Regions from separate parts of the Kitasatospora sp. NPDC051853 genome, predicted to be linked through region 1. Evidence: riboswitches for the same ligand, from Rfam matches in the RefSeq annotation. Region 1 holds a riboswitch; the other holds the start of a gene.

Region 1 (7,810 bases):
CGCAGGCCTACCGGCGCTGGGCACTGGACGCGGGCTTCTCCGACGAGTCGATCAGCGTGGTCGAGTTCGGCACCGACCTGGACCGCTTCCGGGAGGACAAGGCGGCCCGGGCCGAGTGGCGCCACCGCCGCGGGATCGGCGAGGAGGAGACGCTCTTCCTGGTGCCCGCCCGTCCCGTCCCGCGCAAGTGCATCGAGGACGCCGTCCGGGCCTTGGCCGTGGTCGCGGCCGAGCACCCGTCGGTCCGGCTGGTGCTGACCGCCCCGACCGGCCGCAGCGTGGACGCCTACGTCGAGTCGCTGCGCACGCTGGCCGGCGAACTCGGCGTCGCGGACCGGGTGGTGTGGGAGGAGGGCGTCTCCTGGCACGGCATGCCGGAGATCTTCGCGGCCGCCGACGCCGTCGTGCTGCCCTCCTCGCACGAGGGCTTCGGGATCGCCCTGGTCGAGGGCATGGCCAGCCGCAAGCCCGTGATCACCTCCGACGTGGAGGGCCACGACGAGGTCATCGAGCACGAGCGCACCGGTTTCCTCTACCCGGCCCGCGACGTCCAGGCGCTCGCCCGGCAGATGGGCCGGGTGATCGGCACCGACCTGGGGACCCTGCTGGACGACGCCCAGGCGGAGGCCGTCGCCCGGTTCTCCTCCGCGGCGGTCGCCGCCGGACACGAACGCGCCTACCTGTCGGCGCTGGCGAAGAACTGACGCGGACGCAGCCGGCCGAGGAGACGTGAGATGACGACGACCGACCAGACCCTGACCCCTGACGGCCCCGCACCGGGCCACCCGGACCCGGGGGCCCCGGACCGCCGGGCCGCCACCGACCCGGCCGGCCGCTCCGCCGCGCTGGCCGAGGGCGTGTCCCGCTGGCTGCGCGGCGGCCAGGCCCAGCACCCCGACGGAGCCTACGCCGGCTGGCACACCGCCGACGGCCGGCTCTCCACGCCGTACCCGGAGATCACCGGCTACGTGCTCACCTTCCTCGCCAACGAGGAACTGGACGAGGCCGAGCGGGCCCGGGCCGACGCGGCGGCCCGCTGGCTGGTCGAGCGGATCGAACGCGGTGACCACACCTGCCGCTTCGACCGGCCCGACGGGGTCTACCTGTTCGACCTCGCGATGATCACCAACGGCCTGTTCGCCCACGGGCGGCGGACCGCCGACCGCCGGACGGTGGCCGCCGCCCGGACGGTCGCGGCCTACCTGCTGGAGCACCTCGGCGAGGGCCCGATGGTCGGCGGGGCCGGGCCCGGGGGCCCCGGGCCCACCTGGTCCACCGAGGGCCGCGCCCACCTGCTCAAGCTGCTCCAGGCCCTGGTCGCCGCCGACCTGCACGGCGTCCCCGGCGCCGCCGAGGCGGCCGAGCGGCTGGCCGCCGGCGCCGAGGAGCTCCGGCCACCGAGCGGCACCGCCCCGGTCGAGACCTGCCCCGGCAGCGAGCTGGTCAGCCTGCACGCCGCCTGCTACGCGGCCGAGGGGCTCTGGGTCTGGGCCGAGGCCCGGCGTGACCCGCGGGCGCGCGAGCAGGCGGCCCGGATCGTCGAGTGGGTCTGGCAGCAGCAGCTCCCCGACGGCGGCTTCCCCACCTACGCGCACCGCGACGGCGGCCCGGTCGGCGACCGCTGGCAGTCCGACGTGCTCTCCCAGGCCATCCGGCTGGCCCTGCTGCTCGGGCTGGAGCCCAAGGGCCTGAGCGCCGCGGCGGAGGCACTGGCCGCCAGCACCACCACGCATCCTGACGGGCGGTCAGCCGTCCTCTACTGGCCCCGGGCGGAGGAGGCCCACAGCAACAGCTGGAGCAGCATGTTCGCCCACCAGGCGCTGCTCCTGCTCAGCGGCCGGCCCGCGCCGGCCTGGCACGCGCTGGTCTGAGACCGAACGGCGCCCGGGGCGGGGAGGTGCTCCGTCCCGGCCGTTGCCGCAGCCGCAGTCGCAGCCGTTGCCGCTGCCGTTGCCGCTGACGCCCGCCGTCGTACGGGCCCCGCCCCCGATCAGCCGCCGGTCCGCGCCGGCCGGAAGGAGACCCCCACCGTGAGCAAGTCCGTGTTGCTGTCCACCTTCCAACCCGTCCCGCCGGTCGACTACACCCACGCCGAGGGCGCCTGGGTGCACACCGCCGACGGCGGCCGGCTGCTCGACGCGGCCAGCGGCCTGGTCTGCGTCAACATCGGGCACGCCCACCCGCACGTGCTGGAGGCGATGACCCGTCAGGCCGCCGTCGCCACCTACGCCTCGCCCGGCGCCCTGCGGCCGGCCCTGCAGGAGGAGCTGGCCGTCCGGCTCGGCGCCGCCGTGGGACGGGCCGGGGACGGCGTCAGCCTGGCCTGCTCGGGCACCGCCGCCGTCGAACTGGCCGTCAGCTACGCCAAGTCGATCCAGCGTGCCCGGGGCGAGACCGGCCGCCACCACGTCCTGACCGCCACCCTCGGCTACCACGGCAACAGCGCGCTGGCCCTCGGCCTCTCCGGCCACCGGCGCCGCCGCCCCGAGCCCGTCGACGCGCTGGGCCTCGGCCCCGCCTTCGACCCGCCCTACCCCGGCCACCACCGCGGCTGCCCGTACGGGCACTGCCGCGCCGAGTGCGTGTCGGCCGTGCGCGACGCCATCCTGGAGCGCGGCCCCGAGACCGTCGCGGCCGTCCTGGTCGAACCGGTCAACGGCACCACCGGCGGCGCCTACACGCCCCCGCCGGGCTACCTCTCCGCGCTGCGCCGGCTCTGCCACGAGCACGGCGTGCTGGTGATCCACGACGAGGTGCTCACCGGCCTCGGCCGGACCGGCCTGCCGCTCGGCGCCGACCACGACCCCGGCGGCGCCGCCGACCTCGTGGTGCTGGCCAAGGGCCTGTCCGCCGGGTACCTGCCGCTCTCGGCCGTCCTGGTCGACGAGGCGGGGACGGAGGCGCTGCGCTCCTCGGGGCGCCCGCTCCCGCTGATGGGCACCATGTCGGCCAGCCCGCTCCAGGCCGCCGTCGGCCTCGCGGTGCTCGATGTGCTCCAGGACCTCGGAGCACTCGAGGCCGGGGTGCTGCGTGGCGGCGAACTGACCTCCGCCGTCCGGAGGTTGGCAGACCTGCCGGCCGTGGTCCGGACCCGGGGGGTGGGGTACTTCCACGCGGTGGAGCTGGTGCCCGGCGGCCAACGGGCCGCACTGGCCCACGGCCGTGAGGCCGGGCTGCTGCTCTACCCGTTCAACGGCTTCAACCCGGACGGCAGCGGCGAAGGGGTCATCATCGCCCCGCCGCTGACCAGTACGTCCGAGGAGATCGGCTTCCTGGCGGAGGCGGCCCGCACGGCGCTGTCCCGCATCCCTGCGAGCGAGTGAGGCACCCCACCTGATGTCGTCCACCGAACCGCCCGAGCGGTACTGGGCCGACCGCCCGGTCCTGGTCACCGGGGCCGACGGCTTCGTCGGCTCGCACCTCACCGAGGCCCTGGTCGGCCTCGGCGCCCAGGTCACCGCCGTGGTCCGCCGGGTCTCCGGCACCCAGGTCACCAACCGCCTGCGCAACCTCCCCGCCCCCGCCGTCGCGGCCCTGCACCGCCTGGTCCACCTGGACCTGGCCGGCCCCTCGGCCGTCACGGTGCTCAGCGGACTGGAGGCCGCCACCTGGTTCCACCTGGCCGCCGACGCCTACGTCCCCGCCTCGCTGGAGCAGCCCGCCAGCGTGGTGCAGACCAACCTCGGCTCCACCCTCAACGTGCTGGAGGCCGCCCGGCTGAGCGGCCCCGAGCACCTGCTGGTGACCAGCTCCAGCGAGGTCTACGGCACCCAGCCCGACGCCATCACCGAACAGCACCCGCTGATGCCGGCCACCCCGTACGCCGCCTCCAAGGTGGCCTGCGACCGGCTCGCCTGGTCCTACCACCACACCTACGGCACGCCGCTGACCATCGTCCGGCCGTTCAACTGCTACGGCCCCCGGCACGTCTACGACGCGGTCCCGCTCTTCCTCGCCAAGGCCCTGCGCGGCGAGCCGATCACCATCAACGGCACCGGCGCGCAGACCCGCGACCTCACCTACGTGGCCGACACCGTCGAGGCCTTCCTCGCCCTCGGCCGGCTCCCCGGCACCGGCGAGGCCTACAACATCGGCACCGGGGTGGACCACAGCGTGACCGAAACCGCCCGCCTGGTGGTCGAACTCACGGGCTCCCGCAGCGAGGTCCGGTACGGTCCGCCCCGCCCCGGCGAGGTGATGAAGCTCCAGGCCGACCCGGCCAAGCTGACCCGCACCACCGGCTGGGCCGCCAAGTACGACCTCGCGGCCGGGCTGGCCGCCAACCTGGAGTGGATGCGCGAGAACGTGGAGCGGGTGTGGCCGACACGATCCTGATGGACGCCGGGGGCGTCATCTTCAACAACGTCACCGAGGAGACCGACTTCCTGGAGCGGCTGGCGGAGCGTCACCACGCGGACCCCGCACGGCTCCTGGCCGAGCTGGACGCCCGGGACGCCGCCTACGAGGTCGGCCGGGCCCACGTCCACGACGTGTTGACCGAGGCGCTGGTCGCGGCCGGGGCGCCGACCGGCCTGCGGGTGGACCCGCAGTGGCTGGACGCCCTCTACCGGGACTGCGTGGTCCCCCGTCCGGGTGCCTTCGCCGCCATCGCCGAACTCCGCCGCCACCGGCCCGACCTGCTGCTGGTACTGGCCAACAACGAGGCCGAGCACTGGGACGCCGTCAAGGACCGCGCCCACGGCCACCTGGGCAGGTTCGACGTGGTCGCCTCCTCCTGGCGGGTCGGGCGGGTCAAGCCCACGGCGGAGTTCTTCGCCGCGGTCGCCGAGCGCTGCGGCCGGACACTGGAGCGGGCCGTCCTGATCGACGACAACCCCGAAGTCACCGGCGCGGCCGGGCGCTTGGGAATCGGTACGCTGCTCGCGGACACACCGGAGGCCCTCGCTGCGGGGATCGCCCGGTTGCTGGAAGCACGTTCGGAGCAGAAAAGGTGAAATCGGCGTGACCGAGGTCGAGTTGAAGGTCCGGTTCGGGGTCGACGACAAGGAGCTGTCCGCACTGCACGAACGGGCTTTCAGCCCGGACGCCACGGACCTCCCGGACGGGGAGACCACCGTCACCCCGTGGGCCAGCCGCCTGGAGCGGCACAGCCTCACCTGGATCGGCGCCTTCGACTCCGACCGGCTGGTCGGCTTCGTGCACGCGGTGTGGGACGGCGGCAAGCACGCCTTCGTGCTGGACACCGCCGTCCACCCCGCGTACCAACGCCTGGGCATCGGCAAGCGCCTGGTGGACGAGGTCACCGAGGAGGCCTTCCGGGCCGGCTGCGACTGGGTGCACGTGGACTACGACCCCGAACACGTCGACTTCTACGAGGGCGCCTGCGGCTTCCGCGCCACCCCGGCCGGCCTGCGCTCCCGGCACTGGACGGCCTGAACCCCGGACCCGCCGGACCCGCCCCTGTGAGTTGCGCTACAGCGCCCCGAGCTGACTTGTCGGTACCGGGTCAGCTGCTTAGCCTGCTCCGAGTCGCCCGCTCCGCGCGGGCCCCTCCGGTGGGGCGCCGAATCCCGTCCACCCGCCGGCGGTCACTCGAGCACGGACACGGACGGGAGCGGGGGAACCAGGTCAGCCGCCTGCTGCCTCCGCCCGCGCACGTGCGTTCCGCGGTGGCCGCGGGCTCGGGGTGAAGCCGCGCCCACAGCCGGCCGGGCCGTACCTCCGGCCCGAACCCGACAGCTCACCTCGCAGGCGTCGCAGAGGACCTGTCCATGCGCTTTTCCGCCACACCTGTCAGGGTCGGCGCGGTGGCCGCAGCCGGCCTGCTCGCCATCCCGCTCCTGGTCAGCACCCAGGCGTCCGCCAGCGGCCCGACCGTGGTCGAGGACCGGATCACCCCGGCCCCGGCGGTCGCGGGCCCCTCGGTCACGGCCTCGCTCGCCGTGCACTCCTCGCGCTGCTTCACCGCGGACAGCCTCGGGGTCGCCGTCCGCGACGCGGCCGGCCGCCGACTGGACTTCCCGGGCGCGGCCCGCAACGTCCGGATCTGCCCGGGCGGGACCACCGTCACCACCGGCGCGCTGGACCTCCCGGCCGGTACCTACACGGAGTTCGGCCGCTGGCGTGGTCCGGACGGCCGCTGGCACAACCTCCCCGGGCACACGCTGACCGTCGGCCAGGCTCCGACGCCTACGCCGACTCCCACGCCGTCCCCGACGCCCACGCCCACGCCGACGCCGAGCCCGACTCCCACGCCGAGCCCGACGCCGACGCCCACGCCGTCCCCCACGGTCACGCCGTCCCCGACGCCCACGCCGACGCCCACGCCGAGCCCGAGTCCCACGCCGTCCCCGACGCCCACCGTGCCCGCCGGCATGCGCGCGCTGCCGGACCCCCTCTACGGGGTCACCGTCGACGACGTCTCCAAGCTCTCCGCCATCGTCGACGCCTCGCGCCACCTCGCCCGGACCCCGACCACCCGGATCGTCTTCGACGAGACCGAGGGCCCGAGCTCCTACACCGAGGCGGTCGACCAACTCCAGCCGGTCAGTTACCTGATGGGCGAGATCCTGGACTCGGAGTACGTCAAGAACTTCTCGGCCCAGGCCTACCACGACCGCGTCGCCCAGTACCTGAAGGCCTTCGGCGACAAGGTCGACCTCTGGGAGATCGGCAACGAGGTCAACGGCAACTGGCTGGGCAGCTACGCCGACGTCTCGACGAAGATCACCGATGCCTACCGGCAGGTCGAGGCGGCCGGCAAGCGCAGCGCGCTGACCCTCTACTACGACATCGGCTGCGGCAACGGCCCCTCCGAGCTCGACCCGCTGACCTTCACCAAGCAGTACGTGCCGGAGGACATGCGCAACGGCCTGGACTACGTGACGCTCAGCTACTACGAGGGCCAGTGCAACAACATCCGCCCCAGTGCGGCCACGTGGACCTCGTACTTCCAGCAGCTGCACGCCCTCTACCCGAACGCCAAGCTCGCCTTCGGTGAGATCGGCCTGCCCGACGCCGCGACCAGCGGCACCCAGGCGGCGGCCCAGTCGATGCTGACGTACTACTACGGCCTGAAGATCGACCTGCCGTACTACGTCGGCGGCCACTTCTGGTGGTACTACGCCGAGGACATGATCCCCTACAGCACCAAGCCGCTCTGGCAGACGCTCAACACGGCGCTCCAGGGCTGATCCCGACCACCCGTGGCCCGCTCCCCGTCGCCGGGGAGCGGGCCACGGGCATGAAGGGGCACGGCGGAGATTGGTGACAGATTGTCACAATTGAGCTAGGGTGGTCTGACCATTGGATCGGGAGAAGCGCACGGGGTCGATGCCGAACCGGCCGGTAGGGATGGGTTTTCAGCCCTCCGGCCCTGATGTCGGACGCTCTGTCAGGGGTACGGGCAGTTCGTTGCCCGGTACCACTCTCCGTGACCGATCGGAGGCGAGGAGGCCCCGCGCGCGGTGAGCCCTCGTCGAAAAGACGTGTAGTGACATGAGGAGCAGACATCCAGTCGGAACAGCGGTGCTCGCCGCCGTCTTCACCGCCGCGATAGCCATCCCGGCGAGGATCGACACGACGGCGACCGCCGCGAGCAATCCCGCGTGTACGACGTCGAACGTCCTGTCCCAGAGCAACTTCGAGATCGACGCCAACGGCAACCTGAAGGTCGACGACCAGGACTGCGTCGACTGGCTCCAGCGCAACGCGGCCAACACGGGGTGGGAGCTGCGGAACGGAGTCCTGGCGAAGGCGGACCTGGCGACCGGTGCGGGCGACGACTCGTTCGGCAAGGGCACCGCCGAGGACAACCCGAACCCCACGATCGTGGACGGTTCCATCCCGC
Region 2 (7,810 bases), on a different contig from region 1:
CCCCCCCCCGCCCCCCCCGCCCGCCCCCCCCCCGCCGGCGCGGCCCGCCCCCCCCCCCCCCCCCCCCCCCCCCCCGCTTCCGTGTCAGCCCTCCTGGACGGCCGGGTCGGGCGTGACCAGCCGGCTCTCGTCGGCGGCGTCGCCGGTGCGCGCCTCGGTGCGGCGCGAGCGTGCGAGGTAGTCACGGAGGATCAGCTCGACGGCGTCCTGCGGGTTCTTGGTGCCGGCGAGGAGCATCAGCTCGATCGCGAAGTCGGCTTCCAGGGAGACGGTGACCTTGGCCATGGCGGCAGGATACGGCTCCGCCCCCGGAGCCGACCAGGTCTCCGGGGGCGGTGCTTCACGCCGTCGTCAGACGCGGCCCGCGAAGTCGGGGGCCCAGTTGGCGATGGTCTCGGTCTTCACGCCGGCGCGGGGGTTGGCCGCCTCGACGTACTTGCCACCGCCCAGGTAGATGGCGACGTGGTAGACGCCGGAGTTGGCGCCGTTGTTGGACCAGAACAGCAGGTCGCCCGGCTGGAGGTTGTCCAGCGAGACCCGGGTGGCGGCGTCGGCCTGGTCGTTGGCCACCCGGGGCAGGGAGATCCCGGCCTGGCGGAAGGCCGCCTGGGTCAGGCCGGAGCAGTCCCAGCCGCCGTTGCTGCTGCCGCCGTAGACGTAGGCCTGGCCGACCTTGGAGAGCGCGAAGTTGATCGCGGCGGCCTTGGAGCCGGTGGCGACGGTCGCGGTCTGCTCGGTGGCGGACTTCTTGGCCGTCTTGGTGCCGCTGGAGGCGGAACCCGACTGCGGGGCAGTGGACTTGGGGGCCGGCGCCGGAGCCGGAGCCGGGGCCGGAGCCGGGGTGGCCACCGCGACGTTGCCCAGGACCAGCTGCTGGCCCGGGTAGATCATGTCCGGGCCCTCGGGGAGCTGGGCCTTGTTCAGCTCGTAGAGCTTCTCCCAGCCGCCCTCGACGTTCTGCTGCTGGGCGATGGTGGAGAGCCAGTCCCCGGCCGCCACGGTGTAGCTCTTGGCGGTGGTGGCGGCGGGCTGCGCGGCCTGCTGCTGCGGGGCCTGCTGCTCGGCGGCCTTCGGGGCGGCCTGCGGGGCCTGGGCCTTGGTGGAGGTGTCGACCTGGGCGGCGGCGCCGCCCTTGGTCAGGCCCGCCTTGACGGAGCAGACCGGCCAGGCGCCGGGGCCCTGGACGGCGAGCACCTTCTCGGCGACGGCGATCTGCTGCGCCTTGGTGGCCTGGTTGGCCTGCGGCGCGTACTGCTTGCCGCCGAACTCGGCCCAGGTGCTGGAGGTGAACTGCAGGCCGCCGTAGAAGCCGTTGCCGGTGTTGATCGACCAGTCGTTGGTGGACTCGCAGGCGGCGACCTTGTCCCACACGGAGACGGGGGCGGCCGAGGCGGAGCCGGCGGTGAGGGTCGGGACGGTGAGGCCGATGCCCACGACGCCGGTGGCGGCGATGAGTCGGCGGGCACGCTTGGAAGTGGTGCTGGACAGCACGAAGACGCGTTCCTCTCCCACGCCTGCGAGGTGAGCTGTCGGATTCGGGCTGGAGTTGCCCGGCCGTGCCTGAGCGCGGCTTCACCCCAAGCCTGAAAACGGTCATGTGTGACCGAAACCAGGCGACTTACCTGTGGTTCCCCCGCCCCTGCCGTGGTGCTGATGAGCTGCCGGCCCGTCCGGCGGCAGGATTCGGCGTTCCGGAGGGGCTGGGTCCGTGTGGCCACGAACAGGGCGTCACGTTAGGCAGAGTTAAGTTGAAACCGCAAACCCCTGTGATGCCGATCATGGTTTCTTTACCGACTCTTCATGAACCGGAAGCTGTCGATCCGGATGTCGGTTCCGATCGATTCTGTTCAAATTCCTTGCGGCGAAAGGGATTTGCCTATGCTTCGGGTCATGCGGCACGCGAGAGGGCCCCAGTCGGGCCCGGCGGACAGTGGATCGGCAAAGGTCAGTCGCCGGAAGCTCCTCATCGGCCTGGCGATCGGGACGGCCCTGGCGGCGGTCGGGGTGGAGGAGGTGGTCCGGCGCTCGGGCAGTGGTCCTGACGCCCCCTCGGCGGCGAAGCCGCCGCCACCGACCGAAGCTTCGCACGCGCACGGTGCGTCGCCCGGCCCCTCTGACATCCCGTCCGCCACGCCCTCGGCCTCGCCGACCGAGTCCGCCTCCGCACTGCCCTCGCCCGGCGAGACGGTGCGGCCGCGGAACTGGTCCGACCCGGCCGGCTGGGGCGGCGGCGCCGCGCCCGGCCCCGGCACGGCGGTGCGGATCACCGACCACGTGCTGCTGGACGGCGACGTGACGGTCGCTTCGCTCCTGGTCGAACCGTCAGGTTCGCTCACTTTTGCCCCGGATCGCCCGGTTTCGCTGACCGCCCACGGCAACGTCGAGGTCCGCGGCGCGCTCACCCTCGCCCCGCGGGACGCCGCCACCGTGCACGCCGTCCGCTTCCCCTCGGTCAACGAGGGGCGCTTCCAGGGCGGCGGGATGGCCCTGGTGGAGAGCGACACCGGCCTCTGGGTCACCGGCTCCGGCCGGCTCCGCCTGGCGGGCGCCAAGCGCACCGCCTGGGTCCGCGCGGCCGGCCCGCTGAAGGCCGGTGACACCAGCATCAGGCTGGCCGCCGCCCCGGCCGGCTGGCAGGTCGGCGACGAGCTCGCCGTCACCCCGACCGGCACCCCCGACGCCGAGGGCTTCTCCGAGCGCTACGACCACCGCACCGTCACCGCCGTCAACGGATCCACCGTCAGCCTGGACGGCCCGCTCAAGTACGCCCACCCCAAGGTCACCACCGGCGGCGGGGTGAGCGTCGGCGCCGAGGTGCTCAACCTGACCCGCAACGTCCGGGTCGAGGGCACCGAGAAGGGCCGCGCCCACGTCCACATCACCAGCAACCAGCGCGCCGACGTCCGCTACGCGGCCCTGCGCTGGATGGGCCCGCGCTCCGCGGGCAAGGAGAAGTGGGCCGGCAAGCCGGTCACCGAGCCGGTGCTCGGCCGGTACGGGCTGCACTTCCACATGCTGGGCGACACCACCCGGGGCACCGTGGTGGAGGGCGTGGTGGTCCGGGACACCGGCAGTCACGCCTTCGTGCCGCACAACTGCCACGGCATCACCTTCCGCTCCTGCATCGCCCACCAGACCTGGGAGGACGCCTACTGGTGGGACGGCCCGCTGGACACCCGGACCCCGCAGGGCCCCTCGCACGACATCACCTACGACAGCTGCGTGGCCTCCCGTACCCAGTTCGACCCCAACCCGCGCGGCTACCGGCTGACCGGCTTCAGCCTCGGCGCGGGCAAGGGCGGAGTGGCCCGGGACTGCGTGGCGGTCGGCGTCCAGGGCGCCAACGGCGCCTCCGGCTACGAGTGGCCGGAGACCAGCGAGGGGGTGTGGACCTTCGAGCGCTGCCTGGCCCACAACAACCTGGAGAACGGCATCTTCGTCTGGCTGAACGCCGAGTTCCACCACACCGTCGGCCAGTTCGTGGCCTACCACAACGGCGGCTGGGGCATCGAGCACGGCGCCTACCTGAACGACTTCGACTACAACGGCACCGTCCTCTACGGCAACGCGGCCGGGGGAGTGGCGATCCACGCGCTCGGCCGGGACAAGGGCACCGTCTTCGACGGCCTGCTGATCGACGCGGCCGGGCAGTCGGACTACGCGGTCTCCACCGCGCTCCACCAACTCCCGGGCGAGACCGTCCAGGTGACGCGCAGCAAGTTCACCGGATACCGCAAGGCCGGGGTGGCGCTGCGCGCGGTGGACGGCGGGGCGCCGGAGGACATCGCCATCCTGGACTGCGAGTTCAGTGGCACCGAGCTCTGGCTCGACCCGAAGCTGCCCACCCCGAAGCGGGTGGTGCTGCGCAGGGCGGGGGCGAACGAGGCCCAGGAGATCCACCTCTCGGGCGCGCCGACCCCGACCACCAGCGCCGTGCCGCCGCGCGCGGTGGTCACCCCGAGGATCGCGCTGCGGGACGCGGCGCCCGTCTCCTGAGTCCACGCGGATGTGGACGCGCAAGGGCCCCGTACGGTTCCGCACCGTACGGGGCCCCGTCGCGTTGCCGGGTGGCGGAGCGTCAGGCCCCGGCCTCCTGCTCCTCGAGGACGGGCTGCGGGAGCGCCGCCAGGTAGGCCGAGGCGATCAGCTGGCCGACGGCCGGGTAGGCACCGAGCGGAGCGGCGCTCGGGCAGCCGGCCTCCTCGGCGGCGGTCGCCAGCAGCTCCGGGTCGGCCTCGGGGCCGATCACCAGCGGGGCCAGCGCCGGGCGCTGGGACCCGGTCGCCTTGAGGTGGTTGACGGCGGCCAGCACCGAGCCGGGCACGTCGAGGGCGGCGCCGACCACCGGGACGGCCAGGCGGGCGGCCAGCAGCACGCCGGTGATCTCGGCGGCCTGGGCGGCGTCCTCTCCACCGGCGGTGGTGAGCACGATGCCGTCGGCGGCGGTCGCGATGGCGAACAGCCGGGCCCGGTCGGCCCGGGCCAGCCCGGCCTCGGAGAGGCGGACGTGGACGGCCTCGGCCAGCAGCGGGTGCGGGCCGAGCACGTCGGTCACGGTGGCGCCGTGCTCGGCGGCCAGCTCGTGAAGGCCGGTCAGGAAGCCGTGCGGGCCCGGGAGGAGGGGCACCAGCACGGGGGCGGGCAGCCCGGCCTCGGCGGCCCGGGCGAGCAGCTCGGCCACGGTGGGGGAGGAGTCGTCCTGGGCGCCGTCGAGGTAGGCGGCGGTGGCCTCGATGCCCGGCTGCTCGCCGCGCACGATCGAGAGCAGTTCCTCGACCACGGGGCGGGCCTCCGGCCCGGCGGTGGCCGGAACGGCCAGCACCAGCGTCGGCGAACCCGCCGGGATCTCCGGCCGCTCGGGACGGCGGTGGCGCCCCCGCGCACGGGAGCCTGGAGTACGTACGGGCAGTGCCGGGCCCGGGATGGCTGCTGTGCTCATGGCGGAGATCGTAGGACATCTCCCCCCACCGGCCACAGCCGGGCCGGAGTCCGGACAGTGATCGGCGTCACAATCCGACAGAGGTGACGGACCGTGAGCCATCTCGCGAAACCCCCGAAGATCGACAACCCGCTGGAGTTCGAGTACGCGCAGTCATCGGTATGTCCACGATTGGCCCGCGTTTGTCCTGATACGGGGCGTCAACTCGCTTGGCGAGCGCGCCTGCTGACTGATGCATGCCCCGCTCGGTGCACGCGCAAACACTCGTGCTGATGCACGTGCACTGGAGCTATCATCACGTCAAGTGAGGCGAACGCCTGTCACGTCGGGGAGAATCCACCATGCAGAACACCACGTACAACGGCATGCCTTCCGCGGACCTCGAAGGTGTGGTCTGGCAGAAGAGCCGCCACAGCAACTCGCAGGGGAACTGCGTGGAGTTCGCGGCCCTGCCGGGTGGTGACGTCGCGATGCGCAACTCCCGCTTCCCGGACGGACCGGCGCTCGTCTACACCCGCGCGGAGATAGCGGCGCTGCTGCTCGGCGCGAAGGACGGGGAGTTCGACCACCTGGCGGGCTGACAGTCCGTCGGGCCGGGGCCACCGGGGCCGTCGCGAGGGGATCGCGGCGGCCTTTCGTCGTGTCCGGGGCCGTCCCGCGCCCCGTTGTGACTGCCCGCGCCCCGTCGTGGAACCCCGCCGTGGCGGCGGCGGGGTGGCCTGGCGGACCGTCAGGCGGAGCGCCGGTGACGGCCGGGAGTGGCGGCGGGTGCCACGGTGTCGGCCTCGAAGACGGCCCAGACCACCTTGCCGGCGCCGGCCAGCGGGTGCCAGCCCCAGGAGCGGCTGAAGGAGTCCACCAGGTGCAGGCCCCGGCCGGACTCGGCGACGAAGTCGGGCTCGCGGGCCACCGGGCCCTGGCTGCTCGGGTCGCTGACGGCACAGACCACCTGGGGCGAGCGGTGCACCAGGCTTATTCGGATCGGCAGAAGGCGCGCGTCCGCCCGCGGCTCCACGGTACGGTCGGGACCGGGCTGCACGGGCAGCCGGACCGCTGACGCGGCGTCAGGTCGCTGCAGCAGGGCGTGCCGCAGGGCGTTGGTGACCAACTCCGAGGCCACCAGGGCGATGTCGTCGAAGAGGGGAGCGAGGCCCCAGCCGTGCAGGGTCTCCCTGGCGAACTCCCGGGCCGTCCGCACGGCCTCGAAGCGGGGAGCGAGGGTGCAGCTGACCACGTGCGGGTCGGCCGCGATGGCCGTACCGGTGCTCATGAAGAGCTCCTCCCATAAGGGGGCGGACACGGCGGGACCCACCGGGGTCATGCCGGTCACCTCCGACTCGCTCGGCCGCGCGGCCACCGGGCCGACGAACCACGTCCGCGCACGGCGATCCGGCCACGCGGGGGCGCGGCCGGAGGCGTGTGCGGAATCGCGCGTGGGGACGTCGACACGGTGCCCGCGGGGGTGCCAGGGGTGTGCAGGTGCACGTGCACCATGGTCCCGTGCGCACAGTGCGGATGCAAGAGTCGATTCACGTGCAGTCGCACCTTTGGCATATGCAAGCGCCGGATGCACGTGCATCCTGGGAGGGTCGGAGCAGAACTGGCAGATTGATCAGTCAGTACCGGCACCCAGAGCGCTCAACTGATGGCAGACTGTGCGCTGTTTGCTCACGGCGGAGGTTTTGACGGCAATGACCACAGTCCAGCCCGGTGGCGGTTCGATGGTGCGCCGGATCCTGCTCGGCTCGCAGCTCCGCCGGCTCCGGGAGTCCCGGGGGATCACGCGCGAGGACGCCGGCTACCAGATCCGGGCCTCGGAGTCGAAGATCAGCCGCATGGAGCTCGGCCGCGTCTCCTTCAAGGAGCGCGATGTCGCCGACCTGCTCAGCCTCTACGGGGTGGACGACGGCGCCGAGCGCGAGGCGTTGCTCGGCCTGGTCCGCGAGGCCAACAAGTCCGGCTGGTGGCACAGCTTCAACGACGTGCTGCCCGGCTGGTTCCAGACCTACGTCGGTCTGGAGGAGGCGGCCGCCCAGATCCGCACCTACGAGGTGCAGTTCATCCCCGGTCTGCTGCAGTGCGAGGAGTACGCCCGCGCGGTCTTCTCGCAGACCCGCCCGGTGATCACCGAGGAGGAGCTGGAGCGCCGCCTCAGTCTCCGGATGCGCCGTCAGAAGCTGCTCAGCGACGGGCCCGGCCCGCGCCTGTGGGCGGTGATCGACGAGGCCGCGCTGCGCCGCCCGGTCGGCGGCCCGAAGGTGATGCGCGCTCAGGTCCAGTACCTGCTCGACGTGTCGGAGCAGGCCAACGTGGTGATCCAGGTGATGCCGTTCCGCTTCGGCGCGCACGCGGGGGAGAGCGGTGCGTTCTCCATCCTGCGCTTCCCCGAGCAGGACCTGGCGGACGTGGTCTACCTGGAGCAGCTCACCAGCGCCCTCTACCTCGACAAGCGCGACGACGTCGACGCCTACGTCCAGGTGATGGAGCGCCTGTGCGTGGACAGCCTGACGCCCGAGCAGACCAAGGACCTGCTCACCCGGATACTCACCGGCAACTGATCCGCTCCGGCGCCGGTGGCCCGGGCATCACCATGTCCGTTGCCCTGACGCATTCCTGACAGACCGTCAGCCGTCGGCCCGGCTCAGACCCGGGTCGGCGGCTGCGTGCGCGGCGGCGCCTCGGGCACCGGCGGCCGGCCCAACTCCCAGGCCAGGCCGTAGCGGTAGAACAGGTCCGCCCGGATCGGCGGCAGCGAGACCGCCGCGCCCGGCAGCAGCAGCCCGATCACCCCGCCCATCAACGCGCTGCGCAGCACCGCGTGTTCGGCCACCGGATCGGCCGAGCCCCAGTCGCCCAGCAGCCCCTGGAGGA

Evidence for each region. A riboswitch is a leader RNA that binds a small molecule or an ion and turns the genes downstream of it on or off. The one in region 1 is predicted to bind cyclic di-AMP.
Region 2: another riboswitch for cyclic di-AMP. It lies ahead of ACIA8O_RS20325 (transglycosylase family protein); the one in region 1 lies ahead of ACIA8O_RS01495 (hypothetical protein).

What each region holds. Positions count from the first base shown of each region.
Region 1 is NZ_JBITBY010000001.1:312,242-320,051, forward strand. It holds gene ACIA8O_RS01465 (glycosyltransferase family 4 protein) at 1-704, shown strand, start outside; gene ACIA8O_RS01470 (hypothetical protein) at 735-1,871, shown strand; gene ACIA8O_RS01475 (aspartate aminotransferase family protein) at 2,031-3,323, shown strand; gene ACIA8O_RS01480 (dTDP-glucose 4,6-dehydratase) at 3,337-4,335, shown strand; gene ACIA8O_RS01485 (HAD family hydrolase) at 4,317-4,955, shown strand; gene ACIA8O_RS01490 (GNAT family N-acetyltransferase) at 4,963-5,397, shown strand; cyclic di-AMP (ydaO/yuaA leader) riboswitch at 5,598-5,730, shown strand; gene ACIA8O_RS01495 (hypothetical protein) at 5,769-7,154, shown strand; gene ACIA8O_RS01500 (hypothetical protein) at 7,489-7,810, shown strand, end outside.
Region 2 is NZ_JBITBY010000006.1:480,304-488,113, forward strand. It holds gene ACIA8O_RS20320 (hypothetical protein) at 85-285, opposite strand; gene ACIA8O_RS20325 (transglycosylase family protein) at 352-1,512, opposite strand; cyclic di-AMP (ydaO/yuaA leader) riboswitch at 1,499-1,699, opposite strand; gene ACIA8O_RS20330 (hypothetical protein) at 1,891-3,996, shown strand; gene ACIA8O_RS20335 (sirohydrochlorin chelatase) at 4,079-4,939, opposite strand; gene ACIA8O_RS20340 (DUF397 domain-containing protein) at 5,281-5,520, shown strand; gene ACIA8O_RS20345 (ATP-binding protein) at 5,670-6,209, opposite strand; gene ACIA8O_RS20350 (helix-turn-helix domain-containing protein) at 6,631-7,497, shown strand; gene ACIA8O_RS20355 (TetR/AcrR family transcriptional regulator) at 7,581-7,810, opposite strand, start outside.